DNA from 4 places in the Streptomyces diastaticus subsp. diastaticus genome. Region 1 is predicted to be linked to each of the others. Evidence: riboswitches for the same ligand, from Rfam matches in the RefSeq annotation. Region 1 holds a riboswitch; each other region holds the start of a gene.

Region 1 (6,837 bases):
TCGCGCGGGGCACCGGGCGGCCCCGCGAGGGTGTGGGCGGTGAGGGCGCCGACGTTGATCATCGGGTTGCGGGGGCGGGCCGACCCCTCTTCCAGCGACAGCTCGTTGAACGCCTCGCCCGAGGGCTCCACCCCGATCCTGGCCAGGACCGCCTCGCAGCCCCGGTCGGCGAGGGCCAGTGCGTAGACGAAGGGTTTGGAGATCGACTGGATGGTGAACGGGCTGCGGCTGTCGCCCGCCTCGTAGACCGTGCCGTCGACCGCCGAGACGGCGACGGCGAGCTGCTCCGGGTCCGCCGCGGCCAGCTCGGGGACGTAGTCGGCGACGGCGCCCGCGCGGTCGTCCGCACAGTTGCGCAGGACCTCGTCCAGGTACTCGGGGATCGGTGACCGCACGCCTCGCTCCTCCCGGCGGTCTGTCGGCGTGCCCCTCCGGCCGCCCCCGGGACCGCGCCCGCCCAGTCTCGGCGAGACCCGGCCGGAAACAGGGGCGCGACGCGATGATTCGGTGCCGCCTGACGGGTCTGTCCTGCGGCACCGTGTACGGAACCGCCGTACGCGCCGATCCCGGGAGTCCCGCCATGCGCATCGTCATCACCGAGTTCGTCAGCCTCGACGGCGTCGTCCAGGCGCCCGGCGGCGCCGAGGAGGACACCGACGGCGGCTTCGCCCACGGCGGCTGGTCGGGCCCCTACTTCGACCCGGAGATCGTCGGCGGCGCCTGGGACTCGGTACTGGATAAGGCCGACGCCCTGCTCTACGGCCGCCGCACCTGGCAGGGGATGGCGGCGGCCTGGCCGCGGCAGAAGGACGACCCGTTCGCCGACCGGATGAACGCGATCCGCAAGTACGTGGTCTCCGGCACGCTCGGCGAGGCGGACCTGACCTGGAACAACAGCACGCTGCTCGCCGGGGACCAGGCACTGGAGCTGATCCGCGAGCTGCGCGCGGGCCAGGGACGCGACCTCCTGGTGCTGGGCAGCCCCTCACTGGCCCAAACGCTCCTCGCCGAGGGGCTGGCCGACGAGCTGAAGCTGATCGTCATGCCGGTGCTGCTCGGCGGCGGCAAGTCGCTCTACCCGGCCGACGGCGGCAAGCGCCCGCTGGAGCTGGTCTCCACCACGACCAGCCCCGCCGGCGTCAACGTCTGCACGTACCGGGTCCTGCACCAGGGCTGACCCGGCCCGGGCTACAGCTTCTCGACCGGGGCGTACCGCAGCAGCAGCCGCTTGGGCTTCTCGCCGCCGAAGTCGACGGTGGCCTCGGCGGCCGACCCGGCGCCCTTGACCCCGACGACGGTCCCCAGACCGAACTGGTCGTGGGTGACACGGTCGCCGACGGCCAGCGAGACCACCGGCTGCTCGGCGGCCCGGCGGGTGGCGAAGGCCGGGGCGCCCTTGGCGCGGGTGGAGGAGGAGAGCGAGGAGGCCACCGAACCGGCCGGGCCGCGCGGGCTCGCGGCGGCGGGGGCGCCCATGGCACCCGTCCGCTTCCACTTCAGGTGCTGCTCGGGGATCTCCTCCAGGAAGCGGGAGGGCGGGTTGTACGAGGGCTGGCCCCAGGCGCTGCGCATGGCGGCGCGGGTCAGGTAGAGCCGCTCGCGGGCGCGGGTGATGCCGACGTAGGCGAGGCGCCGCTCCTCCTCCAGCTCCTTGGTCTGGCCGAGGGCGCGCAGGTGCGGGAAGACGCCGTCCTCCATGCCGGTGAGGAAGACGACGGGGAACTCCAGGCCCTTGGCGGTGTGCAGGGTCATCAGGGTGATGACCCCGGAGCCGTCCTCGTCCTCGTCGGGGATCTGGTCGGAGTCGGCGACCAGGGCGACCTGCTCCAGGAACTCCGGGAGGGTGCCGGCGCCCTCCTCCTCGCTGCGGTCCTGCTCGAACTCCAGGGCGACGGCGGCCAGTTCCTGGAGGTTCTCGATGCGGGTCTCGTCCTGCGGGTCGGTGGAGGACTGGAGTTCGGCGAGGTAGCCGGTGCGCTCCATGACCGCCTCCAGCACGGTGGCGGGCCCGGCGCCGGACTCGACGACCGTGCGCAGCTCCTCCATCAGCGTGTTGAACCGCTTGACGGCGTTGGCCGAGCGGGCCGCCATGCCGTACGCCTCGTCGACCCGGCGCAGGGCCTGCGGGAAACTGATCCGCTCGCGCTGCGAGAGGGCGTCGATCATCGCCTCGGCCCGGTCGCCGATGCCGCGCTTGGGGGTGTTGAGGATGCGGCGCAGGGAGACGCTGTCCTCCGGGTTGGCGAGGACCCGCAGGTAGGCGAGGACGTCGCGGACCTCCTTGCGCTCGTAGAAGCGGACACCGCCGACGACCTTGTAGGGCAGGCCGACCCGGATGAAGATCTCCTCGAAGACACGGGACTGGGCGTTGGTGCGGTAGAAGACCGCGATGTCACCCGCCTTGGCGTCGCCCGCGTCGGTCAGCCGGTCGATCTCCTCGGCGACGAACTGGGCCTCGTCGTGCTCGGTGTCGGCGACGTACCCGGTGATGCCGGCGCCCGCCCCGGCGTCGGTCCAGAGGTTCTTCGGGCGGCGGTTCTCGTTCCGCTCGATGACGGCGTTGGCCGCGGTGAGGATCGTCTGGGTGGAGCGGTAGTTCCGTTCCAGGAGGATCGTGGTGGCGTTCGGGTAGTCCTCCTCGAACTGGAGGATGTTGCGGATGGTGGCGCCGCGGAAGGCGTAGATCGACTGGTCGGCGTCGCCCACCACGCACAGCTCGGCCGGCTCGGGGGCCGGGTGGAGCGGGTCGTGGTCGGACTCGGCGCCCTCGGGGACGTCCACCGGGCGGTCGGCCGGGGTGCCGACCAACTCCCTGACCAGGGAGTACTGGGCGTGGTTGGTGTCCTGGTACTCGTCGACCAGGACGTGCCGGAAGCGGCGCCGGTAGTGGTCGGCGACGTCGGGGAACGCCTGGAGCAGGTGGACCGTGGTCATGATGATGTCGTCGAAGTCGAGCGCGTTGGCCTCGCGCAGCCGCGACTGGTACATCGTGTACGCCTGCGCCAGCGTCTTCTCGAAACCTCCCCCAGACTCCGTCTGGGAGGTGCCCCCGGCGGCCTGGGCGGCGAAGTCCTCGGGGTCGACCAGCTCGTTCTTGAGGTTCGAGACCTTGGCGGTGAAGGACTTCGGCGGGAAGCGCTTCGGGTCGAGGTCGAGGTCGCGGCAGACCAGGGCCATCAGCCGCTTGGAGTCGGCCGCGTCGTAGATCGAGAACGACGAGGTGAAGCCGAGGTGCTTCGACTCCCGGCGCAGGATGCGCACGCAGGCGCTGTGGAAGGTGGAGACCCACATGGCGCTGGCGCGCGGGCCGACCAGTTCCTCGACGCGCTCCTTCATCTCGCCCGCGGCCTTGTTGGTGAAGGTGATCGCGAGGATCTGGCCCGGGTGCACGCCGCGCTCGCCGAGCAGGTGGGCGATGCGGTGGGTGAGCACACGGGTCTTGCCGGAACCGGCTCCGGCGACGATGAGCAGCGGCGACCCGCTGTGGACGACGGCGGCGCGCTGCTCGTCGTTGAGCCCGTCGAGCAGGGCGGCCGGATCGACGGCGGGACGCGGGGCGCCGTCCCGGTAGTACGCGTCCCGGTCCACGGGCGCGTCGAACCTCCCGCCGAACAGATCGGCCGGGATCTCCTCCGGCGCCTCCTCCTCGGGCGGGGGCGGCGGCTCGTCGCCGAGCCGGGCGGAGGGCGCCGAGGACTGGAGGTCGGCCAGGAAGCTGTCGTCAAAGAGGCTGCTCATCGCCTACCGAGTCTAGGCCGCCGCGCCGACAACCGGACCCCGCTCCGGGCGGCCCGCCCGCCCGCCACGGGGAACGTGACGTATCGGACACCGCGGAGGCACGCGGGCGCTGTGGGCCAGGTCACGGAGGAGGCCGGCCGGCACCCGCGCGACACCGCTTTTCGACCGTCCACCGACAAGATAACGAAAATGTATCGGGCATATCGCTCACCAACCTTCACAGGCACCACACGAGTTGGCTAGCGTGCTCGCCGGGTCGGTTCGTCCCCCACCGGCGACTCGCGCCGGAGCGCACCGCCCCCTGCCGAATCCGGTACGCCCCCACGGGCCCCGGAGCCGGGGACCCACCGCGCACCACCGGGGTGAATCGGTACCCGCCACGGACCGGGCACGCAGCCCGGCCCGGCCGCCGGAACCGTAGGGCAGCCTTCCGTACGCCCGAACCCGACAGCTAACCCGGCAGGCGGTCCACGGAAGGAGTCGCACGCCTTGGCGTCGCACCGCAAGCCCCGCGCCCCCCGCCACCGCACCGCCGGTGCCCTCGGCCTCACCACGGCCGCCCTCACCTCGGTGGCCCTGCTCTCCCAGACCGCGCAGGCGGCCCCGCAGCGGCCCGCCGCGCCGAAGCCCTCCCTGGAGGAGGTGCAGAAGAAGGTGGACCGGCTCTACCGCGAGGCCGGTACGGCCACCCAGAAGTACAACGCCGCCCAGGAGCGGACCAGGACCCAGCGCGCCAAGGTCGACAAGCTGCTGGACGGCGTCGCCGAGCGGGCCGACAAACTGAACGCCGCCCGCGGCGAGCTGGGCGCCTTCGCCGCCGCCCAGTACCGCAGCGGCGGCATGTCCGAGACGGCCACCCTGCTGCTCGCCGACGACCCGCAGAGCTGGTTCGACCAGAGCCAGCTCATGAACCGCCTCACCCAGCGGCAGAAGGCCGTCGTCGACGACTACCGGACCCAGCAGGCGGCGGCGGGCCGCGAGCGCGCCAAGGCCGCCCGCCAGCTGGAGAGCCTCACCGAGTCGCAGCGCACCCTCAAGGACTCCAAGCGCGAGGTGCAGGCCAAGCTCACCGAGGCCCGCACGCTGCTCTCCGAGCTGACCGCCGAGGAGAAGGCGCGGCTCGCCGAGATCGAGCGGAAGAAGCAGGCCGAGGCCGAGCGCAAGGCGAAGGAGCGCGCGAAGCAGGAGGAGGCCGAGCGCGAGGCCCGGGAGGCGGCCGAGGAGAAGGAGCGCGAGGAGGCCGGCTCAGGCGGCGCGGGGTCGGGTTCCGGCCCGGGCACCGGCTCCGGCGGCGGCTCCACGGCCCCCGGCTCCTCGTACGCCGCCAAGGCCGAGAAGGTGATCGCCTTCGCCCGCGCCCAGATGGGCAAGCCGTACGTCTGGGGTGCGGCCGGCCCCGACTCCTTCGACTGCTCGGGCCTCACCCAGGCCGCCTGGAAGACCGCCGGCATCTCGCTGCCTCGCACCACCTGGGACCAGGTGGGGGTCGGCCAGAAGGTCTCCGTGGACGCAGCCCAACCCGGTGACCTGGTCTTCTTCTACGACGACATCAGCCACGTCGGCATCTACATCGGTGGCGGCGAGATGATCCACGCCCCGAAGCCCGGCGCCGACGTCCGGGTCGAGTCGATCTACTACATGCCGATCCACAGTGTGGTGCGGCCGGCCTGACCGGCGCTCAAGGCCCGTACGGGCGGCCACGCACGGCGAAGGCCGGGTTCCTCACCGTCGTTCGGTGGGGAACCCGGCCTTCGCCGTGCACCGCGGCCCGCGGAACCCCGGACAGGGGGCGGCGGGGTCAGGTCCAGAGGGTGGCGATGAAGATGTTGAGCACGGTCAGGCCGCCGACGGCGGCGAAGACGCCCTTGTCGACCTTCTCGTCGTCGCGTTTCACGTAGACCAGGGCGAGGATGACTATGAGGACCAGCAGCTTGATGCCGATCTTCATGTGGTTGAGGGTGCCGCCGTCCATCTCGCGCAGACCGACCAGGAGGATGCCGGTCACGAGCATGGTGAGGGCGCCGTGGAGCATGGCGGGGATGAAGCGGGCCGTGCCCGCACCGATCGCCTTCATCTGGGTGAGGAAACCACCCAGGAGTGAGGCGATGCCGATGATGTGCAGGCCGACGAACACATTGATGAGGACGTCCATGGCTCGCACCCTAACGAGGCCCCCGGCGCCCCCGGCCCACCAGGGTCCTGCCCGCCGGGACGACGCCGGCCGACGGGCTGCGGCCCGGGGCCGGACACCGTTCGCGGGCGAAGGTGCCGCGGCGGGCGCGGACAGGGCCGACGGCGAGGAACTCGTCGGACGGCACCCGCTCACCGGCGGCCGGGGCCGAAGCGGTGGCCCTTTCGGGAAGCCGGGCTCCCCCGCACCACGTGGCAGGCGGAGGCGGCCAGGCTCGCGGTGAGGCCGTGCCGGGTCGTCCGGGAGGTCTCCCGGGGGGCCGGCCGGCGGTCGACCCGAGGCCGCTCGGCCCGAGGCCGCGCCCACCGCACGCCGCCTCACCGTCCGCCCCGGGTGCGTGGCAGCCGCCGTACGCGTCCTCCCTGCCCGGGCCGGTGCGGCTCGCGGCGGGGGCCGCGTACGCGGTGGTCCCGCCTCCCCGGCCGGAGGCGGGACGGGCCGCGCCGGGTGCGGCGGCGGTGGCGGTGGCGGGCGCGGCTCGTACGCGACGGCAGCGGGCAGCGGGCAGCGGGCAGCGGGCAGCGGGCAGCGGGCAGCGGGCAGCGGGCCATTCGATCATGGGGTCCCGGCGGGGAGGGCAGAGGCGGCGGGGAAGTGGTCACAAGCGGTCGGTCGGCGGTTCCGACCGGATGTTTGCGGACAATCCAGCCCTGGGCCGTGACATTCGGGCTTAGCTCCTCCCTGGCGCACCCGGCACTCGGCATAGTCCACAGGCACCGGCCGCGCCTACGAGACGGCCCGGCGGCACCCGCTCCCCTGCGCGGACCCCACCGGGACCCGGCTCGCTCCCCTGACCCCGACCGGAAGGACGCGCGGCTGTGGCCTCGCACCGGAAGCCCCGATTCCGCAAGCTGGCGGTGAATCTCCCCGCCCCCGGGCGCCTCACGCCGGGAGCCTCTCTGCGCAAC
Region 2 (6,837 bases), on a different contig from region 1:
AGGGTCCTGGGCGGTGACGAAGCCCCGCCAGGCGGCAGGGGAGAAGAGCAGCGCGGGGCCGGGGGCGTTCTTGGAGTCCCGTACCGCGAGCAGACCGGCATGGGGACCGGAGGTGAGCTCGGCGGTCTCCACGCAGTTGTTCATCCCGGTGCTGCGGCTGCTGCGCCGCCACCGGACGCCTTGCAGTGAGCTGCTGACCGGGACGTACCGAGGCTGTGCGGTCACGGCGCCTCCTTACGGGCCGTCGTCGTGCTTCTCGGCGAGGAGAAGCAGCGAGTCCTCTGCTGAAAGCGCCCGCGCCTGAAGGGAGGCGAAGGCGTCGGCGTATGCCGAGAGGTCTTCTTTCCGTTCCAGATAGAGGCTACTCGTGAGGTGGTCAAGAACGACCAAATCCAGGTCGTTCATGTTCGGAAAGGAGAAGATGACGAAAGGGCCCGTGAGGCCGATGTGTTCACCCGAGGTGAACGGCAGCACCTGGATCACGACGTGGGGGAGGGCCGCCGCCTCCCGTAAGGCGGCCAACTGGCCACGCATCACCTCCGGACCGCCGATCCCGCGGTGCAGCACCGACTCGTCGATCACCGCGCGCAGCTCCAGCGGCGGATCGGCCCGCAACACCTCCTGCCGGGCCAGTCGCACCTCCACCAGCGCGTCCACCTGCGCCGGGGGAACACCGGCCAGCGAGGCCCGGGTCACCGCCCGCGCGTACCGCGGGGTCTGGAGCAGCCCCGGCACCACCGAGGTCTCCAGCGTCCGCATCCATGCCGCCTGCGACTCCAGGCTGATGAAGTCCCGGTACTCCGGCGGCAGCACGCCCCGGTAGCGGTGCCACCAGTGCCGGTGCTCACCGTCCTGTTCGGTGCCGGCCAGGGCCACCAGCAGCTCGCGCAGTCTCGGATCGCGTACGTCGTAGGCGTCGAGCAGGCGGCGCACGTCCCCGGGCTTCACCCCGCTGCGGGCCGTCTCGATGCGGCTCACCTTGGACTGGTGCCAGCCGAGCAGGCCGGCCGCCTCGCCGCTGGTGAGCCCCGCGCGGCCGCGAAGGGCCTTCAGCTCGGCTCCGAGCTTGCGCCGGCGTACGGCGGGACCGTTACGCATGCACGTCTCCTTCCGGTGGCCGGTTCGGTGCGGGCGAAGCCGCCCATGGCACACCCGGAGGACGGGCCCAATACGGTCGCCCGTCGCAGAGTTCACCGCATCGGGCGACAGATATATGCATATCTTGGGGGATCGGCCTACGTGACGGACGACACAGTGGCAGTCTGACAAGAAGGCAACCGGTCCCGCCACACCCCGAGTTCATCCGTCCACGGGTCCGCGACCGGCTCCGAGGAAAGGGCGACGCAGCCATGGCAGACCACCACGAAGCAACCGTCACTCTGCCGAGCGATCCGGCCTCGGTCTCCGCCGCCCGCACCCATGTCCTGACCGTCCTCACCGAGTGGGGACTCCCGGTGGACTCCGAGGTGGCGGACGCCGTCCGCCTGATCATCTCGGAACTGGTCACCAACGCCGTCCAGCACACCCAGGGCCGTTCGCCCACCTTCACCGTCGGCATGGCGCTCGACCAGGACGAGCGGCTGCGGCTCGGTGTCACCGACAGCCACCCGCGCTTGCCCAGACGGCTTCCGGCTGCGGTCCGGGAGGACAACGGCCGGGGCCTGGCCATCGTCCGCTGGCTCACCGCCGAGCAGGGCGGCCGGCTCACGGTCGTCCCGACCCCGGAGGGCGGCAAGACCGTCCGGGTCGACCTGCCCTGGCCCACCGCCGTCGGCTGACCCGTACGCGCACGCCGTGCGTACGGGCCGGCCGACGGCGGCAACGGTCAGTTCACGCGGCCGTACCGCACGTTGCCGGTCCAGATCTTCTCCAGCCGCACCACCGCTCCGCTCTTGGGGGAGTGCCAGATCCTCCCGCCTCCGGCGTAGATGCCGACGTGGTAGACGTTGCCGCCGGAGTGGAAGAAGACGAGGTCGCCCTTGCGCCGGTTGGCGGGGGAGATGCGTTTGGTCCGGTTGTGCTGCTGCGCCGCCGTCCGTGGCAGCGTCTTCCCGGCCTTCTTGTACGAGTAGAGCGTCAGCCCCGAACAGTCGAAGCGGCGTGGGCCCGTCGCCCCGTACTGGTAGGGCGAGCCCTTCTTGGACGAGGCGATCCTGAGCGCCTTGGCGGCGTGGGTGGCCGCCGCCGCCTCGGGCGCGGCGCCGGGGGCCACCAGGGAGGTGCTCATCGCGGCGAGGGAGAGGGCCGAGACCGCGCCGGCCCGGGAGAGCAAGGAGGGGACTCGATTCCGCTCAGTCATGCGTAACCCTTCGTCAGCCGCCTGTGAAGGATGACCTGTCGGGTTCGGACCTGCGAAGTCGCCCGGCCGCCGCGGCGGCTTCACCCCAAGGGCCGTGGGAGACCGTCACCGGTCTGCCGGGCCCGTCGTGCCTGGGTCCTCCACTCCCGCCGATCCACTCGGTGTCGACCTGTCGTCCGGACGGCGGCAGGACTCGGCGTCCGCCCGGACCGCCCCGCCGCTGCGGCGGGGGCTTGTCGTCCTGACGGATCTTCACGTACGGCGGCGCTGTTTCGCGGTAGGGGCGGGCGGTTTGTGCGTTCGGTCGCCCCTGCCCTGTTCGAGTGGGCATGGTGGGCGGCCCGGGCGTGTCCCGGGGATGGCGGAGGGCCGGACCAGCGGCGGAGCGGCCGACGCGCGGACGGGGGCGGACGGCGGGCGCAACCCGGAGGGGCCCGGAGGAGGGGCCCGGAATACACCGTCCGGGGGTAGTCCGTACGGGCCGTTCCGGGCGTGGCGCGCCGGGCGCGTGGCGCGTGGTGCGCTCCGCCGCGAGGCGTACGGCGCTCGGCGGGGCCGGGGGAGCGTGACCGCCCCGCTCTCCGGCGCCCCCGTCGGGTCGAGGAGCGTGCCCGCCGCGCGGCGGCAGCGGTCCGCGCCCTCCGGCTCCGCCCCTGCTCTGAGCCGGCCCCCGGTGACGGGTGCGCGCCGGTACGGGGATCTGGCTCGCCCGTGGCAGGGGCCGGCCCGGCCCGCCGTCGCCGACGTCGTCCCGGCCGGCTGACGCAGGCGTCCGCCCGCCCTCCGGAGCAACGCGTCGGTGAGCGGGCGGGCGCCGGATGGGCCCGGAGCGGCTGAGGCGCGCAGCTCGGCCTCCGCGGCCGGCCGCTCGCCGCCTGCGAAGCCCGCCGGCCGGGGGCAAACGTGCCGGGGCCGGTGGCTGGCGGGCCGCCGGTCAGAACCAGTGCAGGCAGTGCGGGGGGCGTTCGGGGCGGAAGAAGGCGTCGGCGAGGGCGGCCGCGTCAGGGTGGTGGGCCCGTACGTGCCCGGCGCGGACGAGCGTGCTCGGGGCGGTGCCGCCGAGGTAGAGGGAGCCGAGGTCGCTGACGTCCAGGGACAGATCGGGTTCCCGGTCCGTCGGGACGCAGTCGGCCTCGCCGTCCCGGACGGTCAGCAGGTGGCGGCCGTGCTCGCCGAGGAACGGGTCCTCGACGTCCAGGACCAGTTCGCCGTCCACCGGCCAGTCCCGGGCCGTCAGCGCGCGCGGCACGTCCAGGAGCCGCACCCAGAGCCAGTCGGTGTCGCCGCCGGCCTCTCCGGCGCGGAGGTCGGCGAACTGACGGCGCAGCGGGTGACCGGGCGGGAGGTGTTTGAAGACGACGGTGGAGACCAGGTCGTGGCCGAGGACGAACCGGGCCAGGGCGGTGAAGACCGCGTCGTCGGTGGTGATGGTCTCGTCCACCGTCAGGGTTCCGGACTCGACCGCGTAGCTGGCGTACCCGTCGGGGACACCGCCGGTGTCCCGGTGGACGGCGATGTAGCGCGGTGCAGCGGAGACCGGGGCCTGGCCCGCGCGCAGGCGCCACCAGCGGTGCGGCCGGGAGAGCGCACCGGGCTGGGCGCGGCGGTACCGGTCGTAGACCTCCTCCAGGATCTCGCCGCACTCGGACCGGCGCAGCACCTCGACCGTGCCGGCCGGTGCGGGGAGCGCGGGGCGGGCCCGGGGAACCGCGAACGCGGCCTTGTGGCGGGCGACGGTGAGCCTGGTGGTGTACGTCGCGGGGCCGTAGCCGTACCTGCCGTAGATCGGGGCCTCGGAGGCCAGCAGCACGGAGAGGAACTCGCCCTGCTCCCGCAGGCCGGCGAGCTGGTGCCGCATCATCGCCCGCAGCACGCCCTGGCGCCGGTGGGTGGGCAGGACACCGACGGCGGTCACCCCGGCGGCCGGGACGAGGGCCCCACCGGGCAGGGTGAGTTCGAAGGCGTGGGTCGCGGCGGTGCCGACGGGCCGTCCGTCCGCGGCACGGGCGAGCAGGCAGCGGTCCGCGTCGAGCGCCGACCACCAGAGCCCGCCGCCGTCGACCGGGGCCTCCGGGAAGAGCCCGAAGGCGGCGTGGACGGTGTCGACGAAGACGTCGAGATCCTCGTCGGTCGCGGAACGGATCTCCATGGCGGGGTTGCCTCCTCGGGTGCCGGACACCACATCGCGCGGTGGCGGCCACAGTGCGCGGCCGGCCCGCGGGCAGGCGGAACTGTTCCACGGCCGGGCCGACGCTACCCCGCTCGGTTCGGGTGCCGGACCCCGGCCCGCCTCTTCTCCTTGCGCCGCTCGTCCTCCTCGGCCTTGGCCTCGGCCGCGTAGCGGTCCACGTACTCCTGGCCGGAGAGGGCGAGGACGGCCGTCATGATCTCGTCGGTGACCGCCCGCAGCACGGCCTTCTCGTCGGCGAGCCCGGCGTGCCGCGAGAAGTCCAGCGGCTCACCGAAGCGGATGCGGACACGGCGCGGGCTCGGGAACCTCTGCCCCGGCGGCTGCGCCTCGAAGGTGCCGATCATCGCGCACGGGACCACCGGCACCCCGGCCCGCAGCGCCATCGCGGCCACCCCGACCTTCCCCTTGTAGAGCCGCCCGTCGTGCGAACGGGTGCCCTCCGGGTAGATGCCGAGCAGCTCGCCCCGGCCGAGGACGCCGAGCCCCTCGCGAATCGCGGCCTGGCCCGCCTCGCGGCCCGAGCGGTCGACCGGGATCTGACCGGCGCTGCGGAAGAACACGGCGGTCAGCCGCCCGCGCAGGCCCGGCCCCGTGAAGTACTCCGCCTTGGCCAGGAAGGTGATGCGGCGCCGCAGGATCGCCGGCATCAGGAAGTGGTCGGCGAAGGAGAGATGGTTGCCCGCGACGATCGCCGCGCCCTCCTCCGGTACGTGTCCGAGCCCCTCGACGCGGGGCCGGAACAGCAGCCGCAGCAGCGGCCCCAGCAGGACGTGTTTGAGTAGCTGGTAGAACACGGACGTTCGCTCCCGCACCGTCGGATCGGCTCTGGACGGCGGGGCGTTCGATGACCGCACCGCGTCTCGAAGAAGCGAATTCTAGGCCGGGCGGGGGCGTCGGGGGAGGGGGCGACGAGGTTCAGCGGTTGCGGACCGGCGCCGGCCGGCTGCGGCGCCGTGTACCGCGGCGGAGTCTCACCTCGACCTCGCCGTCGGTGACCCGCGCGTCGAAGACGGGCTGCGGGGCGGTGGCGGGGCCCTCGACGTTCCAGCCGTCGGAGAGGCGGAAGACGCTGCCGTGCCAGGGACAGGTGACGCAGCCCTCCTTGACCGTCCCCTCGGAGAGCGGGCCGCCCAGGTGGCTGCAGTGGTCGGCGATGACCGAGAGCGTGTCGTCGGCGTCCCGTACCACCAGGACCGCGAGGTCCTCGATCATCCGGCGCACCGGCCGCCCCAGCGGGATGGTGGTCAGCTCGCCCAGGCTGTGCCAGCCGGGCGAGACCAGGTGCGGGAAGCTCTCGGTGTGGTTGGCGCCGGACGCCTGGCGGAAGGCGAGGTGCCCGCCGATGGCGCCGCCCGCCCCGATCACGGTGAGCCCGGCCAGTGCCAGCATCCGCCCGGCCCCCTCGCGGCCGACGAGCCGCGCGCCGAGCGAACCGGCGTAGCAGAAGACCCCGGCCGAGTTCAGCACGGCGTGGACGAGGCCGACGCGCACCTGTTCCTTGTGGAGGTCCGCCCAGTCCGCCCAGCCGGTGACCGCGGCCGGTCCCGCTCCGGCCAGTCCGACGGCGATCAGCACGCGCGAGGGCACCTTGGCCCCCGGTACCAGGTCGAGGACGGCTGAGGAGAGCCAGGCGCCGACCGGGACCTGCACCATGACCGGGTGCACGGGGTGGCCGAGCCACTTGCCGTGCAGGACGTCGCGGGCGGCGCGGGAGAGCGGCAGCGACCGCACTCCGCGCCGCAGCGGTTCGGCGACGGCGTCCAGCACCGAGGCGCGCTCCAGCCGGTCCATGGTGCGCAGCACCAGGCCGGGGCGTTCGTTCTTCGGCAGGGCGCGGCGCAGCGCCGAGCGGACCTGCGCCGTCGTCGTCTCCGCGGTGATCATGGTGGGGCTCCCTCACGGTCGGCTGCGGCGCCGGCCGGCCCCCGGCGGGCGCCGGGCCGGTCCCTGGCCGTCGCGCCCCATCCTGGGACGGCGGGCGGAGGCGCGCACCCCGGGCCGGTCGCCTCCGGCCCGGCCCCGGACCGTTTCCGGAGGCGCGAACGCGGCGGGAGAGGCGGCTGAGAATTCTGGTGCCGGATGCGATGAGGATGGGGCCGAATGGGTACAAACACTCCATGAGCGCACACTCGATCCATGCGAAGTCGCGCGTCACCCCCGGAATGAGGGGCGGTGGCGGGCCCCGACCGCAGGAGACACCCCCGGCCGAGGACGGCGTCGGCGGCACCGGCCCCCGGGAGACCCACAACCCGACCAAGGGCTGGGCCGCCGGGCCACTCGCGGCCATCGTCATCGTCAGCGTGCTGGTGGCCCTGTTCTTCCTGGCCTACGCGATCATCATCCTCTG
Region 3 (6,837 bases), on a different contig from region 1:
TGGGGCGCGGTGGTCTTGAGGGCGACCGGGTAGCCGAGTGCGGCGGCGGCGCGGACGGCGGTGTCCGGGTCGGGGGCCGGGAGGGTGGGGCGGACGTCGATGCCGTAACGGCCGAGAAGGGCGCGGGTGTCCTCGGCGCCGAGGGTGTGGGCGCGCGGCGTGCCACCGGGTGCCGTGGTCCCGGCGGCGGCCAGCAGCCGGACGATGTCGGCGGCGGCACCGCGCTCGTCGATGTCCTCGTACTCCGGTACGCCGCCGGGGCGCTGGGCCTCGCGGCGCCACTGGGCGTACCGGACGGCCTCGCCGAGGGCGCGGACGGCCCGCTCGGCGGCCGGGTAGGCGGGGATGCGGCGGGCGCGCGGGGCGGGGGGTGCCTCGTCGTCGGCGGCGGCGGGGCCGGGGACGGCCGGCGGGCGGACCGGGACGCGCTGGGTGGCTGGGCTGCCCGGGCCGGTGCCCGCGGCGGCGGAGAGGGCTTCCGCGAGGCCGCCCAGTTCGACGTGGACGACGACGACCGGCTTGTCGGGCGCGGTGGCGTGGGCGGCGCGCAGGGCGGCACCGAGCGCCTCGCCGTCGGGGCGTTCGGGGACGCCGTCGGCACCGACCCAGGGGATGGCGGTGACCACCACGGCGTCGCAGCCGTCGTCGGCGAGGGCGGCGGCCAGCGCGTCCCGGAAGTCCTCGGGGGTGGCGTCGGTGGTGAGGTCGCGGGGCGGCAGCGGGCGCAGGCCCTCGGAGAGGCAGGCGTCGTAGCTGAGCAGGCCGAGCGACTCGGAGTTGCCGAGGATGGCGACGCGGGGGCCGGCGGGCAGTGGCTGCCCGGCCAGCAACAGGCCGACGTCGACCAGTTCGGTGACGGTGTCCACCCGGATGACGCCGGCCTGGCGCAGCAGGGCGGAGACGGTGGCGTACGGCAGCCGCGTGACGGGGGCGGGGTGGCCGGTGGGGGTGATGCCGCTGTGCCGGGCGCCCTGGACGACGACCAGCGGCTTGGCCGCGGCGGTGCGGCGGGCGAGGCGGGCGAACTTGCGGGGGTTGCCGATGGTCTCCAGGTACATCAGGGCGACGTCGGTGTGCGGGTCGTCGTACCAGTACTGCATGACGTCGTTGCCGGAGACGTCGGCGCGGTTGCCCGCGGAGACGAAGGTGGAGACGCCGGCCGGGTTGGGGACGCCGTCGGCGCCACCGCCGTCGCGGTGGAGGGCGGAGAGCAGGGCGATGCCGATGGCACCGGACTGGGTGAACAGGCCGACCCGGCCGGGCACGGGGAGTTCCGGGGCGAGGGAGGCGTTGAGCCGGATCCCGGGGGTGGTGTTGATGACGCCGAAGGCGTTGGGGCCGATGACCCGCATGCCGTACGAGCGGGCCTGGCGGATCAGGGCGCGCTGGCGTTCGCGGCCCTCGGGGCCCTGTTCGGCGTAGCCGGCGGAGATCACCACGAGGCCCTGGACGCCGTGCTCTCCGCACTCGGCGACGGCCTCGGGCACCCGGTCGGCGGGGACGGCGATGACGGCGAGGTCCACCGGTTCGGCGATGTCGCGGACGAAGCGGTGGGCGCGGACGCCGTCGAGGGTGTCCCCCGTCTCGGGGAAACCCTGGTTGACGGCGTACACCGTGCCGGTGAACCCGGCGTCGAGGATGTTCCGCAGGATGCTGCGGCCCACCCCGCCGAGGGCGCGGCCCACCCCGACCACGGCGACCGAGCCCGGGGCCAGCAGCCGCTGGACGGACCGGGCCTCTGCGCGCTGCTCACGGGCGTGCTGCACAGCGAGCGAGCGGTCGGTGGGCTCCAGGCCGAACTCCAGGCGGACGACGCCGTCCTCGAAGCTGCGCTTCTGCTGGTAGCCCGCGTCGGTGAAGACCTTGATCATCTTGGTGTTGGCGGGAAGCACCTCGGCGGTGAAGCGCCGGATGCCGCGCTCGCGGGCGACCGCGGCGATGTGCTCCAGCAGGGCGGAGGCGACGCCGCGGCCCTGGTGGGCGTCCTGGACGAGGAAGGCGACCTCGGCCTCGTCGGCGGGGGCGGAGGCGGGCATGCCCCGGCCGTCGACGCGGTCGTAGCGGACGGTGGCGATGAACTCGCCGCCGACGGTGGCCGCCAGGCCCACCCGGTCGACGTGGTCGTGGTGGGTGAAGCGACGGACGTCCTTGGCCGACAGGCGCGGGTAGGGCGCGAAGAACCGGTAGTACTTCGACTCGTCGGAGACCTGCTCGTAGAAGCTCACCAGGCGGTCGGCGTCGTCGGCGGTGATGGGCCGGATGCGCGCGGTGCCGCCGTCGCGGAGCACCACGTCGGCCTCCCAGTGGGCGGGGTAGGCGTGCTGGTCCGACGGGGTGTCCATGGGAGCAGCGTACGGGTCGCGGAGCCGTCGGGCACGGGGCAGGCTGGGCCTTGTCTCCGCGGGCGCCAGGGGGTAGAGGGCGGGAGCGGATGTCCCCGGCCGGGTCGTACGGAGCGGTGTGCGAGTCTGGTCTAGACAACATCGTCCGCTTCGTGAAGGGCAGCTTCAACATGGCTGAGCGCCGCGTCAACGTCGGCTGGGCCGAGGGCCTGCACGCCCGTCCCGCTTCCATCTTCGTCCGGGCCGCCACCGCCTCCGGCATCCCGGTGACCATCGCCAAGCCGGACACCGCCCCGGTCAACGCCGCCTCGATGCTGGCCGTCCTCGGCCTCGGCGTGCAGGGTGGCGAGGAGATCGTCCTCTCCGCCGACGCCGACGGCGCCGAGGCCGCCCTGGAGCGCCTGGCCAAGCTGGTCGCGGAAGGGCTGGACGAGCTTCCGGAGACCGTCTGACGCCGGGGCTGCCCCCGAGGGGTGACGGCTGACCGCGCGTGAGACCCGATTGCCCGGCGGGGGCGCGGAGCCGGTGGAGCGGCCCCGGCACTTCAGGGGGCGGGTGCCGGGAACCGGCGGGCGTCAGTCAGCCGCGTGGCGCTGTCCGCGGGCCGCGGTGTCGCGCTGGAGCCCCGGACGCACCGGGGCGGGCGGCCGTGCCCTCACGGGGGCCGGGGCCCCCTGTACGCGATCCGCTTCGGGCCACCGGGACCGCCTCGCCGGGCCGTCCGGAGCCCGTCGGCGCGGTCGCGGCCGCTCCTCGCGTCAGCCGACGCGCCCCCCGCCGCGCCGGTCATCGGTCACCGGTCACGCGAACCGGAGGCGCGGCACCTCCCGGCCGAGAAGAGGGGCCGGCCGGCGAGGAGGTGGCGCGCCTCCAGGGTGCGCAGTGCCTCGCGCACGGGGACGCGGGAGACGCCGTAGGGGCGGGCGAGCTGCCCCTCGGTGAGGCGGGAGCCGCGCCCGTGGGCGCCGGAGACGATGTCCTGTCCGATCGCGGTGCGTGTCGCTTGCGCCGGAACACCCATGCCCGTCCTCCGCCCGTGGCCCGCGAAACGCGGCCGTCCGGTCCTCTGCCGCGCCCCTAGGACAGGAAGAGGCGCTGTCCGGCGGCTCCGGGTGGTCCGCGAACACCTTCTGGCCGGAAGGCGTGGGGTGGGCACACCGGCCGCGGACAATCCGAAGACCCCGGCTCGGGAGGGCCGGGGTCTTCGGGGAGGAACGGGTCCTACGGGCCCGGTCAGACGTCGACGCCGTGGCCGCGCAGGTAGGCGACGGGATCCATGTCGGTGCCGTAGTCGGCGCCCGAGCGGGCCTCGAAGTGCAGGTGCGGGCCGGTGGAGTTGCCGGTGGAGCCGGAGACGGCGATCTGCTGGCCCGGTGTGACGGTCTGGCCGACCGAGACGGTGGCCGAGGTGAGGTGGCCGTACTGGGTGTAGGTGCCGTCGTGCATCTTGACGACCACCTCGTTGCCGTAGGCACCGCCCCATCCGGTCTGGACCACGGTGCCCGCGCCGACGGCGCGCACGACGCTGCCGGAGGGGGCGTGGAAGTCGACTCCGGAGTGGCTGCCGGAGGACCAGAGGCTGCCGCCGGTCCGGTAGCCGGTGGAGACGTAGGAGCCCTCGACGGGCAGGACATAGCGGTTGAGGCGCTCGCGCTCGGCGGCGCGGGCGGCCCGGATCTTCTCGGCGCGCTCCTTCTCGGCCTTCTGCTTCGCCTCGGCGGCCTGCACGCGGGCGGCCTCGACGGCGGCCTGTTCGGCGGCGGCGGCCTCGGCGGCGAGGCGCTGGGCGGCGGCCTGGTCACCGATGCGGTCGGCGAGGCTGTCGCCGATGGTGATGGCCTGCGTCAAGCCGGTGTGCGCGGGGGCCTCTCCGGCCGCGGCCGGAGAGGCGAGGGTGCCCACCACGCCGGTGGTGGTGAGGGCGGCGACGCCGGCCAGGCCGGCCCCGGTGCGGGTGGCCCGGCGGTTCGTTCGCCGGTGCTTCCCGGTGGGACGGGTGAACGCCATGGAGCGGCTGGTCCTTTCCTTCCTTCTCGCCTACCGGGTTAGCTGACGGGTTCGGAGCAGGAAGGTCTCCTACGGGCCCCTCGCGGGAGGCGCCCGATTCACCCCTGGGACGGTGGGTCCCCGGTTCCCCGGGCTCACGCCCTGCGGGGATTCGGCGATGACTGCCCGTTCGCCACGGGTGTGGCGGGTGCGTCGGCCGGACAGCCGCAGAGACGCTAATGGGCACTTCTGTCGTGCTACAAACCGAACGCCGCTTTTGTTGCGCACACCACAGGACAGACGGGGCGTCAATCCCGCGAAAGGGGCATCCCCACCGAGGCGTGGACATGACGGAACCCCGGTCGCCGTCCAGGGCTTCCGGGGTTCCGCCCTCCGGCTGGGGGATGCCGGCCGGGGCTCGCTGAGCGGACGTCAGCCGGTGACCACGCTGACCTCTCCGATGCCGAGCGCGCGCACCGGCTCGGCGATCCGCGAGGCGTCGCCGACCAGCACCGTCACCAGCCGGTCGGCCGGGAAGGCACTGACCACGGCGGCGGTCGCCTCGGTGGCACCGGTGTCGGCCATCATCCGGTACAGCCGTGCCTGGAAGTCGTCCGGCAGGTGCTGCTCGACCTGGTCGGCGAGGGTGGAGGCGACGGCGGCGGCCGTCTCGTACTTCAGCGGCGCCACCCCGACGAGGTTCTGCACGGCGGTGTCCAGCTCGGCCTCGGTGAGACCCTCGGCGGCCAGGGTGCGCAGCACCTTCCAGAGGTCGTCCAGGGCCGGGCCGGTGGACTCGGTGTCGACGGAGCCGCTGATGGCGAGCATCGCCGCGCCCGTCCCCTCCGGGGTGGAGCGCAGCACCTGGGCGAAGGCCCGCACGCCGTAGGTGTAGCCCTTCTCCTCGCGCAGGACACGGTCCAGACGGGAGGTCAGGGTGCCGCCGAGGCTGTACGTGCCGAGCACCTGGGCGGGCCAGACCCGGTCGTGCCGGTCAGGTCCGACACGCCCGATGAGCAGCTGGGTCTGGACGGCGCCGGGACGGTCGACGACGATGACGCGCCCGGTGTCGTCGGCGGTGACCGGCGGGACCGGGTTGGGCTTGCCCGCGTCGCCCTGCCAGGCGCCGAGGCTGTCGGCGAGCAGGGCGTCGAGGTCGGTGCCCTCCAGGTCTCCGACGATGACGGCGGTGGCGGTGGCCGGGCGCACGTGCCGGTCGTAGAAGGCGCGGACGGCGGCGGCGTCGATCCGCTCGACGGTCTCCGCGGTGCCCTGACGGGGCCGCGAGACGCGCGAGCCGGCCGGGAAGAGCTGCCGGGACAGCTCCTTGGCGGCGCGGCGGGCCGGGTTGGCCTGCTCGTGCGGGATCTCGTCCAGACGGTTGCGGACCAGACGCTCGACCTCGGCCGGATCGAAGGCGGGGGCGCGCAGCGCGTCGGCGAGCAGCCCGAGCGCCTTCTCCAGCCGGGAGACCGGAACCTCCAGGGAGAGCCGGACGCCTGGATGGTCGGCGAAGGCGTCGAGGGTGGCCCCGCAGCGCTCCAGCTCGGCGGCGAACTCCTCGGCGCTGTGCCGGTCGGTGCCCTCGCTGAAGGCGCGGGCCATGATCGTGGCGAGGCCGTCGAGCCCCTCGGGCTCGGTGTCGAGCGGGCTGTCGAGCAGCACCTCCACGGCGACGACCTGCTGGCCGGGGCGGTGGCAGCGCAGCACCGTCAGGCCGTTGTCCAGGCTGGTGCGCTCGGGGGCGGGGAAGGCCCAGGGGCGGGGGGCTCCTCCGGCCGGCTGCGGGTGGAGATCCATGGCGGGGGTGATGACGTCACTCACTGGCTGCGGCCTCCTCGCCGGTCGCGGCGTCGGTGTTCTCGGCGTGCTCGGCGTGCTCGGCTTCCTCGGGGGTGAGCGGCTCGTAGACGAGGACCGCGCGGTTGTCCGGGCGCAGGCGCTCGGCGGCGGCCTGGCGGACCTCGTCGGCGGTGACGTCCAGCACCCGGCCGACGGCGCTGAGGGCGAGCTGGGGGTCACCGAAGAGGACGGCGTACCGGCAGAGTTCGTCGGCGCGGCCGGCGACGGTGCCGAGCCGGTCCAGCCATTCCCGCTCCAGCTGGGCCTGGGCGCGCTCCATCTCCTCGGCCGTGGGGCCCTCGGCGGCGAAGCGGGCCAGCTCGTCGTCGACGGCGGCCTCGATGGCGGGGATCTCGACGTCGCCGGAGGCCTTGACGTCGAGCCAGCCGAGCGAGGGCGCGCCGGCCAGCCGCAGCAGGCCGAAGCCGGCGGCGACAGCCGAACGGTCTCGGCGGACCAGGCGGTTGTAGAGCCGGGAGGACTCGCCGCCGCCGAGGACGGTGAGCGCCACGTCGGCGGCGTCGGCGGCGCGGGTGCCGTCCTCGGGGAGGCGGTAGGCGGCCATCAGGGCGCGCGCGGGCACCTCCTCGCGGACCACCTCGCGCAGCTCGGTGCCGATGGTGTCGGGCAGCGAGCCGTCACGCGGCGGCTGCTTGCCGTCGTGGCC
Region 4 (6,837 bases), on a different contig from region 1:
CCGACCGGCAACCCAATCCCCCGGGCGGGCGACGGGCTTTTCCCGACCCCTTCCCCGTGCCCCTGGTGGGCGTGGCGAAGGGGCGATCTCGTCTCCGGGGGTGGGGCGTGCTGCGTTCACGGACCCGTGCCCGCCGTACCGCGCCTCCGGCGCGCCCCGCGCGTATGCCTCCGGGGCCGCGACGGGCACGGACCGCCTGACTCCGCGTAGGGCGTGACTGGTCCGTCGCGACGCGGGCACACGCGCGGCGAGGGGCCGACGCGCTCACCGCCGGTCCGCCGCAGGCACGGCACGACGGAAACGAGAGGCGTGTCCCATGGAGATGTCCGGGATCATCAGCGCGATCGTCATCGGCATCGTCATCGGTGTCCTGGGACGCCTGGTCGTCCCCGGCCGCCAGCGCATCGGCCTGCTGCTGACCATCGTCGTCGGCATCGTGGCGGCGCTCGTCGGCACCTTCATCGCCGCTCAGCTCGGCCTCGCCGAGACCAAGGGCGTCGACTGGGCCGAATGGGGCATCCAGATCGTCCTGGCCGCGCTCGGCGTGGTCGCCCTGGACCGGACCATGGGCGGACGCCGTCGGTGACCTGTGCGGGGGCGCCTCGCGCCACCCGCTCCGCCCCGCCGGAGCGGGTGGCGCGAGGCGCCCCCTGGATGGCGTATAGTTGATCTCACCGACGCGGGGTGGAGCAGCTCGGTAGCTCGCTGGGCTCATAACCCAGAGGTCGCAGGTTCAAATCCTGTCCCCGCTACTGAAGGCGAAGGCCCGGATTCCTTTCGAGGAATCCGGGCCTTCGTCGTGTGCGCACCCCTGAGCCGCCCCGTTCGGCGGCCCTCCGGTCGCCGCCGGGCCAGGGCGACGGAAGCATGGGGGAAGCGCTGACGCGGAAGCGGGCGCGTCCGGGCCGGGCCGACCGGGGGCCGGCCGATGGATCAGGAGACGGGCTGGTGGGGAAACGCGGCGACGCGGAGCGGGAGACGGGCCGACCGGCTGCCGAGGAGCCTTCCGCGGAAGGGGCGTCGGCGAGGCGCGGCGGTAACGGACGCACTCCCCTCGGCAACTACAAGAGCGACCGGCGTACGGCGAGCAGATCCCGGGCACTGGTACAGCTGCTGCCCGCGGTGCTGATCGTGGCCGGGGTCATCTTCGACGAGGCGGCGCCACCCCGTTTCAACGCCAGTCCGCTCTACGCCGCCGCGCCCCTGATCGCCGCCCCGTTCTTCTCCCTCCTCGGCACGGTGGCCACCGGGGCCGTCGCGCTGGCCGCGGTGAGCCTCCTCCAATGGCAGGCCGGGACGCTGGGTGAGGTCGACTCGACCACCGAGCTGCTGACCATCCTGACCTGCGGCCTCCTCGCCGTGCTCAGCAACCGGGTGGTGAGCCGCAGCGGCGAGGAACTCGCCACCGCCCGCAACATCGCCGAGGCCGCCCAGCGTGCCGTGCTGCCCATCCCGGCCGAGCGCATCGGCGGCTTCGACGTGGCCGCCCGCTACGAGGCCGCCCAGGCCGACGCGCTCATCGGCGGCGACCTGTACGCCGTGCAGGAGACCCCGCACGGGGTGCGGCTGCTGGTCGGCGACGTACGCGGCAAGGGGCTCGGCGCGGTGGAGGCGGTCGCCGTGGTGATCGGTGCGTTCCGGGAGGCGGCCGAGCAGGAGTCGAGCCTGGAGATGGTCGCCCAGCGCCTCGAACGCGCCCTCGCCCGCGAAGGCGTACGGCGGGAGGGGCTCGACCAGTTCGAAGGGTTCACCACCGCGTTGCTGGCTGAGATCCCGCCTGGGCAGTCCGTCGTCCGCACGGTCAACCGGGGGCACCCCGAGCCGCTGCTGCTCGACAGGGACGGACGGGTGCGCGTGCTGGTGCCGGCCCAGCCCGCGCTTCCGCTCGGCATGGGGGACCTCGGGGCGTGGCCGGACCGGTCGGACACCGCGCCGTTCCCGTCCGGCGCCATCCTGCTGCTGTTCACCGACGGGCTGACGGAGGCGCGCGACCGCCGCGGGGTCTTCTACGACCCGGCGGCACGGCTGACGGGCCGTCGCTTCGGTGCCCCCGACCACTTGCTGGAGACACTTTCCGAGGAGGTCCGCGTGCACACCGGCGGCGGACCGCAGGACGACATGGCGTTGCTGGCGTTGCGCCGCCCCTGAGGCACCGTGGACCGGTGGACGCCACCGAAGGCGCGTCACTGTTGGTGAGCGGGCGAGCGCTCATCGCATAACAACTGACACACCGTCAGGCGGCGTCGTGGTGGTTCTGTGCAGGCGACTCGCCCGAGTCCGCCCCTCGGTGCCCCGGTACGTCCGGCGTCCTGACGCCAACGATCACCTGGAACGGCTTGGAATCCGGCACGGGTGTCTATTAACGTTCGATAACGCAGCGCGGTTGTCCCGGCCGTCACCCGAGACGGCTCCGCGCGCACGCGCCGAATCCCGTAGGGAACCGGGGAACCAATCCTTGGGGTGAATCGGACGCCTTTCGAGGCGCCCGTAGGAGACCTTCCTGCTCCGAACCCGTCAGCTAACCCGGTAGGCGAGAAGGAAGGAAAGGAGAGCGCCCGCGTGGCGTCGAACCGTCCTGCCCCTGAGGCCCTGTTCGTGCCGAACGACGAGGACCGCACCGCCGGCCCCGCGGCCTACGGACCCGCCGGGGGGCCGTGGGAGGAATGGAATCCCACCGAGGAGTCCATCCGTCCCGTCCGCGGCCGGCACCGTGTCGCGAAGCAGCGCGGCGGTGGCCTGGCCCGCTCCTCCACCGTCCTCGGCGTCGGCGTCATCGCCGCGGTGGGCGCCGGCGGTATCGCCACCGCCAAGGAGAAGCCCCCGGTCTCCATCTCCCTGCCCGACCTCTCCACCGTCAAGGCGTCGCTCCCTGACGCCGGTTCGCTGCCGGGCGTCGGCTCCCTGCTGGGGTCGGACGAGTCCGACACACAGGTCACCGCCAGTCCGCTCACCGGCGCCGGGGTCACCGTCGCCGACGCCGAGCAGGGCACCACCGACGCGGGCGAGGCACTGCGGGCCCGCATCATGCAGCAGGCCGAGCACCAGCAGGACCAGGCCGACCAGAGCGTCGCCCGCGCCGCCGAGCAGGCCGCGGCCGAGCAGGCCGCCGCCGAGGCCGCGAAGGTCCAGGAGGCCGCGGAGAAGAAGCTGGCCGAGGAGGAACGGAAGAAGGCCGAGGAGAAGCGGAAGAAGGCGGAGGCCGAGCGCCTCGCCAAGCTCGCCGCCAGTTTCTCGCTCCCCACCACCTCCTACACCCTGACCTCGACCTACGGTCAGGCGGGCGCCATGTGGTCCTCCGGCTACCACACCGGTCTCGACTTCGCGGCTCCCACCGGGACGCCGCTGAAGGCGATCCACTCCGGCACCATCAAGGAAGCGGGCTGGGCCGGCTCGTACGGCTACCGGACCATCCTGGAGCTGGAGGACGGCACCGAACTCTGGTACTCCCACCAGTCGTCGATGTCGGTCAGCGTGGGGCAGAAGGTCACCACCGGCGATGTCATCGGCCGCGTCGGCGCGACCGGCAACGTCACCGGCCCCCATCTGCACCTGGAGATCCACCCGGGTGGCGGCGACGGCGTCGACCCGCTCAGCTGGCTGCGGAGCAAGGGCCTCAACATCTGACGACAGGCCGCCGAGGGGCCGCCCCGGGACGATCCGTACGTCCGGGGCCGGCCCGTCCGGACTGCCTGCCATGGCCGGTCGCGGCTGGGCGTCAAGTGTGTCGGCACCCGCCGCCGGTGTGCGCCTCGGCTGTTCGCCGGTCGCCCTTCCTCCACCCCCTGCTCTCCCGCGCTGCCGCGGCTGCGTCGGCGCGGATCACCGGCCGTGCCGGGGCTGTTGACGCCCCGCACGGGCGGGCTGAACTCCGGCGGTCCTGACGGCTACCCCCCGACGTCAGGGCCGCCGGACCTGTGCGCCTCCTCCGCACGCGGCATCCAGCGCCGTCTCGCCCGGCGCGACCCGACCGGGGGGAATGGGCGCCCGGCCTCGTTTGTTGATCCATCCATGACCTCTCTCCGGCCTCTCGGCAGCTCTGATCTCGACGTCTTCCCGCTGGCCCTCGGAGGCAACGTCTTCGGCTGGACCGCGGACGAGGCGCAGTCCTTCGCCGTCCTCGACGCCTACACCGCTGCGGGCGGCAACTTCCTCGACAGCGCGGACAGTTACTCCTCCTGGGTGCCGGGGAACGAGGGCGGCGAGTCCGAGACCCTGATCGGCAAGTGGCTGGCGTCGCGCGGCAACCGCGACGAGATCGTCGTGGCCACCAAGGTGGGCGGCCATCCGCAGTTCAAGGGGCTCTCCGCCGGCAACGTGAAGGCGGCGGCCGAGGAGTCGCTGCGGCGGCTCGGCACCGACCGGATCGACCTGTACTACACCCACTTCGACGACCCCGCCGTGCCGGTCGAGGAGATCGTGACCGCCCTCGACGACCTGGTGAAGGCGGGCAAGGTACGAGCCGTCGCCGCCTCCAACATCAGCCCAGAACGCCTCCAGGAGTCCCTCGACTTCTCCGACCGGGAGGGCCTGACCCGGTACGCCGCGCTCCAGCCGCACTACAACCTCGTCTCCCGGGACACCTACGAGGGCCCGCTCCAGGAAGTCGCCTCGCGCGCGGGCCTGGCGGCGGTGCCGTACTACGCCCTCGCCAGCGGGTTCCTGACGGGCAAGTACCGGCCGGGCACCTCCGTGGCGAGCCCCCGGGCGGAGGGCGCCGAGAAGCATCTGTCGACCGGGCGCGGCCAGAAGGTCCTCGCCGCCCTCGACACCGTCGCCGAGGCTCACGGCGCCGAGGTGGCGTCGGTCGCCCTCGCCTGGCTCGCCGCCCGCCCGACCGTGGCCGCCCCGATCGCCAGCGCCCGCACGGTCGAACAGCTCCCCGCGCTGCTGGCCGTCGCCGACCTCACGCTGACCGAGGACGAACTGAGGCTGCTCACGGTCGCGTCGGCCTGAACCGGGCGGACCTGAACCGCCCGGATCCGGCCGGGCCGGGGCGCAACGGGTCAGCGGTGCTTCGGGGGTATGTGCGGCGGCGGGGCGTACGGCCACGAGTGCGGCGCCGAGGGGGCCGGGTGTCCGGGGCCGCCGAAGTGGGCCGGATACCCCGCCGGTGCGGCACCCGGCCACGGCGCGGCTGGCCCCGGCCACGGCGCGCCCCACGGCGCCCCGCCGTACCCCGGGGGCCCGTACGGTGCGCCCCAGCCCCAGCCCCAGCCGCCGTGCCGGTGCGGCAGCCACATCGCGGGCGGCGCAGGCGCCAGCAGGCGGGCGGCGTGCGACTGGGCCGGGCGCACGGCCCCGCGGCGCTCCCAGAGTGAGTCGAGCAGGGCGCGCTCGCGCTCGACGAAGTCGGCCTCGGCCTGGCCCCGTTCACCGCGGCGGCGCAGCAGGGCCAGGGAGGTCGCGTCGCGTTGGTAGGCGGCCAGGGCCCGCACCGCTCCGCGCCCGCCGGAGCGCCGGGCGTGGTCGCGGGCCAGATGCCTGGCGTTCATCGTGGCGAGGGCGACCGGTTCCGTCGGGGCGAGCCAGCCCGCGGCCACGTACGCCGGGAGGTGGGCGCGGACGGCGCGCAGGACGTCGGCGCGGGCCCACACCAGGAGCCAGACGGAGAGGCCGAAGACCGGAACCATCACCAGGGCGTAGACGGTGATGAAGCCGAAGGGGCCCATCAGGGTGGCCGAGCCGTTCCACAGGCCGTGCATGCCGATGGAGAGGAGCAGGCCGGCCAGCGGCAGGAGGACCCGGCGCAGCCGACGGCGGCCACCGGAGCGGGCCGCCAGTCCGAAGCCGATCCCGGTGAGGAGAGTGAAGAGCGGGTGGGCGAAGGGCGACAGCACGATGCGGACGAAGAAGGTGGCGGCGGTCACCGAGGCCATGCCGGTGTCGCCGCTCAACTGGTCGCGGCCGAAGGCGTTCCCGAGGTAGAGGATGTTCTCGGTGAAGGCGAAGCCGGCGCCGGTGAGGCAGGCCGTCACCGCGCCGTCCAGCAGGCCGCGGAAGTGCTGCCTGCGGAAGAGGAAGAGCAGGAGCACCGAGAGCGCCTTCGCGGACTCCTCGACGACGGGAGCGACGTAGGTGGCGCCGACGGCGTCGCGCCTCAGCGGCTCGTCGCCGCCCGTGAAGGGCTCCAGGGTGGAGCCGACGAGCCACTCGGTGGCCAGGGTGTTGGCGACGATGGCGATCAGCGCGGCCGCGCACGCGCCCCAGGCGAAGCAGAAGACCAAGTTCCGCCAGGGGCCCGGCTCGACCGCCTCCACCCAGCGGAACACGGCGAGGAGCAGCGGCACCGGCAGCAGGGCCAGACCGAGTCCCACGAGAAAGCCGTGCGTCCCGGTCTGCTCGCGGACCAGGGCGAGGATGATGCCGCCGGAGACCGTGAGCAGGCCGATCAGCACCCCCACGCGGACGGCGTGCCGCTGCCACCAGCGCATGAGGGGGAGCGGGGCCGGATACGGGGGCATCGGCGGAGGAGGCGGCAGCGCCTCGCCGGGACCGGCGCCCTCGGCACCGGCCCCGTGCTGCTGCTCGGGCTGCGAGGCCGAGTACGACGGGCTGTGGATCACGAGAACGACCCTAACCAGTTCCCGGAGGGCTGATTAGTCCCGACGAGTGAAAAGACCGCCACAGACCGTTGGGGAGATTTCTCGCCCAGTGACCCGGTGGCGTCCATTCCGGTTCACCGCGTCACCCGCCGGTGGCCGCCCGGCGGACTCAGCCGGCGGCCGGCGCCGCCCTGCGGAACAGCAGGTCGTGCACGACGTGCCCCTTGTCTAGCCCCTGCCCCTCGAACCGGGTACGCGGCCGGAACGCGGGACGCGGCGCGTACCCGTGCCGCAC

What was found. Region 1 has a riboswitch for cyclic di-AMP ahead of Sdia_RS01615 (C40 family peptidase). Riboswitches for the same ligand answer to the same signal wherever they lie in the genome.
Region 2: linked by a shared signal. The riboswitch ahead of Sdia_RS14810 (C40 family peptidase) and the one ahead of Sdia_RS01615 (C40 family peptidase) in region 1 are both predicted to bind cyclic di-AMP.
Region 3: linked by a shared signal. The riboswitch ahead of Sdia_RS23755 (M23 family metallopeptidase) and the one ahead of Sdia_RS01615 (C40 family peptidase) in region 1 are both predicted to bind cyclic di-AMP.
Region 4: linked by a shared signal. The riboswitch ahead of Sdia_RS04040 (M23 family metallopeptidase) and the one ahead of Sdia_RS01615 (C40 family peptidase) in region 1 are both predicted to bind cyclic di-AMP.

What each region holds. Positions count from the first base shown of each region.
Region 1 covers NZ_BLLN01000001.1:365,542-372,378, forward strand. Annotated here, with positions in the region: gene Sdia_RS01600 (glutaminase) at 1-395, opposite strand, end outside; gene Sdia_RS01605 (dihydrofolate reductase family protein) at 581-1,177, shown strand; gene pcrA (DNA helicase PcrA) at 1,189-3,738, opposite strand; cyclic di-AMP (ydaO/yuaA leader) riboswitch at 4,031-4,219, shown strand; gene Sdia_RS01615 (C40 family peptidase) at 4,228-5,409, shown strand; gene Sdia_RS01620 (hypothetical protein) at 5,537-5,890, opposite strand; gene Sdia_RS01625 (C40 family peptidase) at 6,748-6,837, shown strand, end outside.
Region 2 covers NZ_BLLN01000003.1:1,417,902-1,424,738, forward strand. Annotated here, with positions in the region: gene Sdia_RS14790 (8-amino-7-oxononanoate synthase) at 1-17, shown strand, start outside; gene Sdia_RS14795 (DUF397 domain-containing protein) at 1-225, opposite strand, end outside; gene Sdia_RS14800 (helix-turn-helix domain-containing protein) at 235-1,098, opposite strand; gene Sdia_RS14805 (ATP-binding protein) at 1,350-1,778, shown strand; gene Sdia_RS14810 (C40 family peptidase) at 1,826-2,299, opposite strand; cyclic di-AMP (ydaO/yuaA leader) riboswitch at 2,303-2,473, opposite strand; gene Sdia_RS14815 (GNAT family N-acetyltransferase) at 3,234-4,448, opposite strand; gene Sdia_RS14820 (lysophospholipid acyltransferase family protein) at 4,553-5,284, opposite strand; gene Sdia_RS14825 (Rieske (2Fe-2S) protein) at 5,406-6,374, opposite strand; gene Sdia_RS14830 (DUF6480 family protein) at 6,608-6,837, shown strand, end outside.
Region 3 covers NZ_BLLN01000005.1:1,447,984-1,454,820, forward strand. Annotated here, with positions in the region: gene Sdia_RS23740 (bifunctional acetate--CoA ligase family protein/GNAT family N-acetyltransferase) at 1-2,342, opposite strand, end outside; gene Sdia_RS23745 (HPr family phosphocarrier protein) at 2,513-2,794, shown strand; partial or broken gene Sdia_RS23750 (GntR family transcriptional regulator) at 3,157-3,363, opposite strand; gene Sdia_RS23755 (M23 family metallopeptidase) at 3,576-4,349, opposite strand; cyclic di-AMP (ydaO/yuaA leader) riboswitch at 4,363-4,516, opposite strand; gene Sdia_RS23760 (M16 family metallopeptidase) at 4,761-6,128, opposite strand; gene Sdia_RS23765 (M16 family metallopeptidase) at 6,145-6,837, opposite strand, start outside.
Region 4 covers NZ_BLLN01000002.1:482,959-489,795, reverse strand. Annotated here, with positions in the region: gene Sdia_RS04055 (GlsB/YeaQ/YmgE family stress response membrane protein) at 317-586, shown strand; tRNA gene Sdia_RS04050 (tRNA-Met) at 679-752, shown strand; gene Sdia_RS04045 (PP2C family protein-serine/threonine phosphatase) at 949-2,148, shown strand; cyclic di-AMP (ydaO/yuaA leader) riboswitch at 2,412-2,548, shown strand; gene Sdia_RS04040 (M23 family metallopeptidase) at 2,560-3,624, shown strand; gene Sdia_RS04035 (aldo/keto reductase) at 4,009-4,953, shown strand; gene Sdia_RS04030 (PrsW family intramembrane metalloprotease) at 5,004-6,563, opposite strand; gene trmB (tRNA (guanosine(46)-N7)-methyltransferase TrmB) at 6,712-6,837, opposite strand, start outside.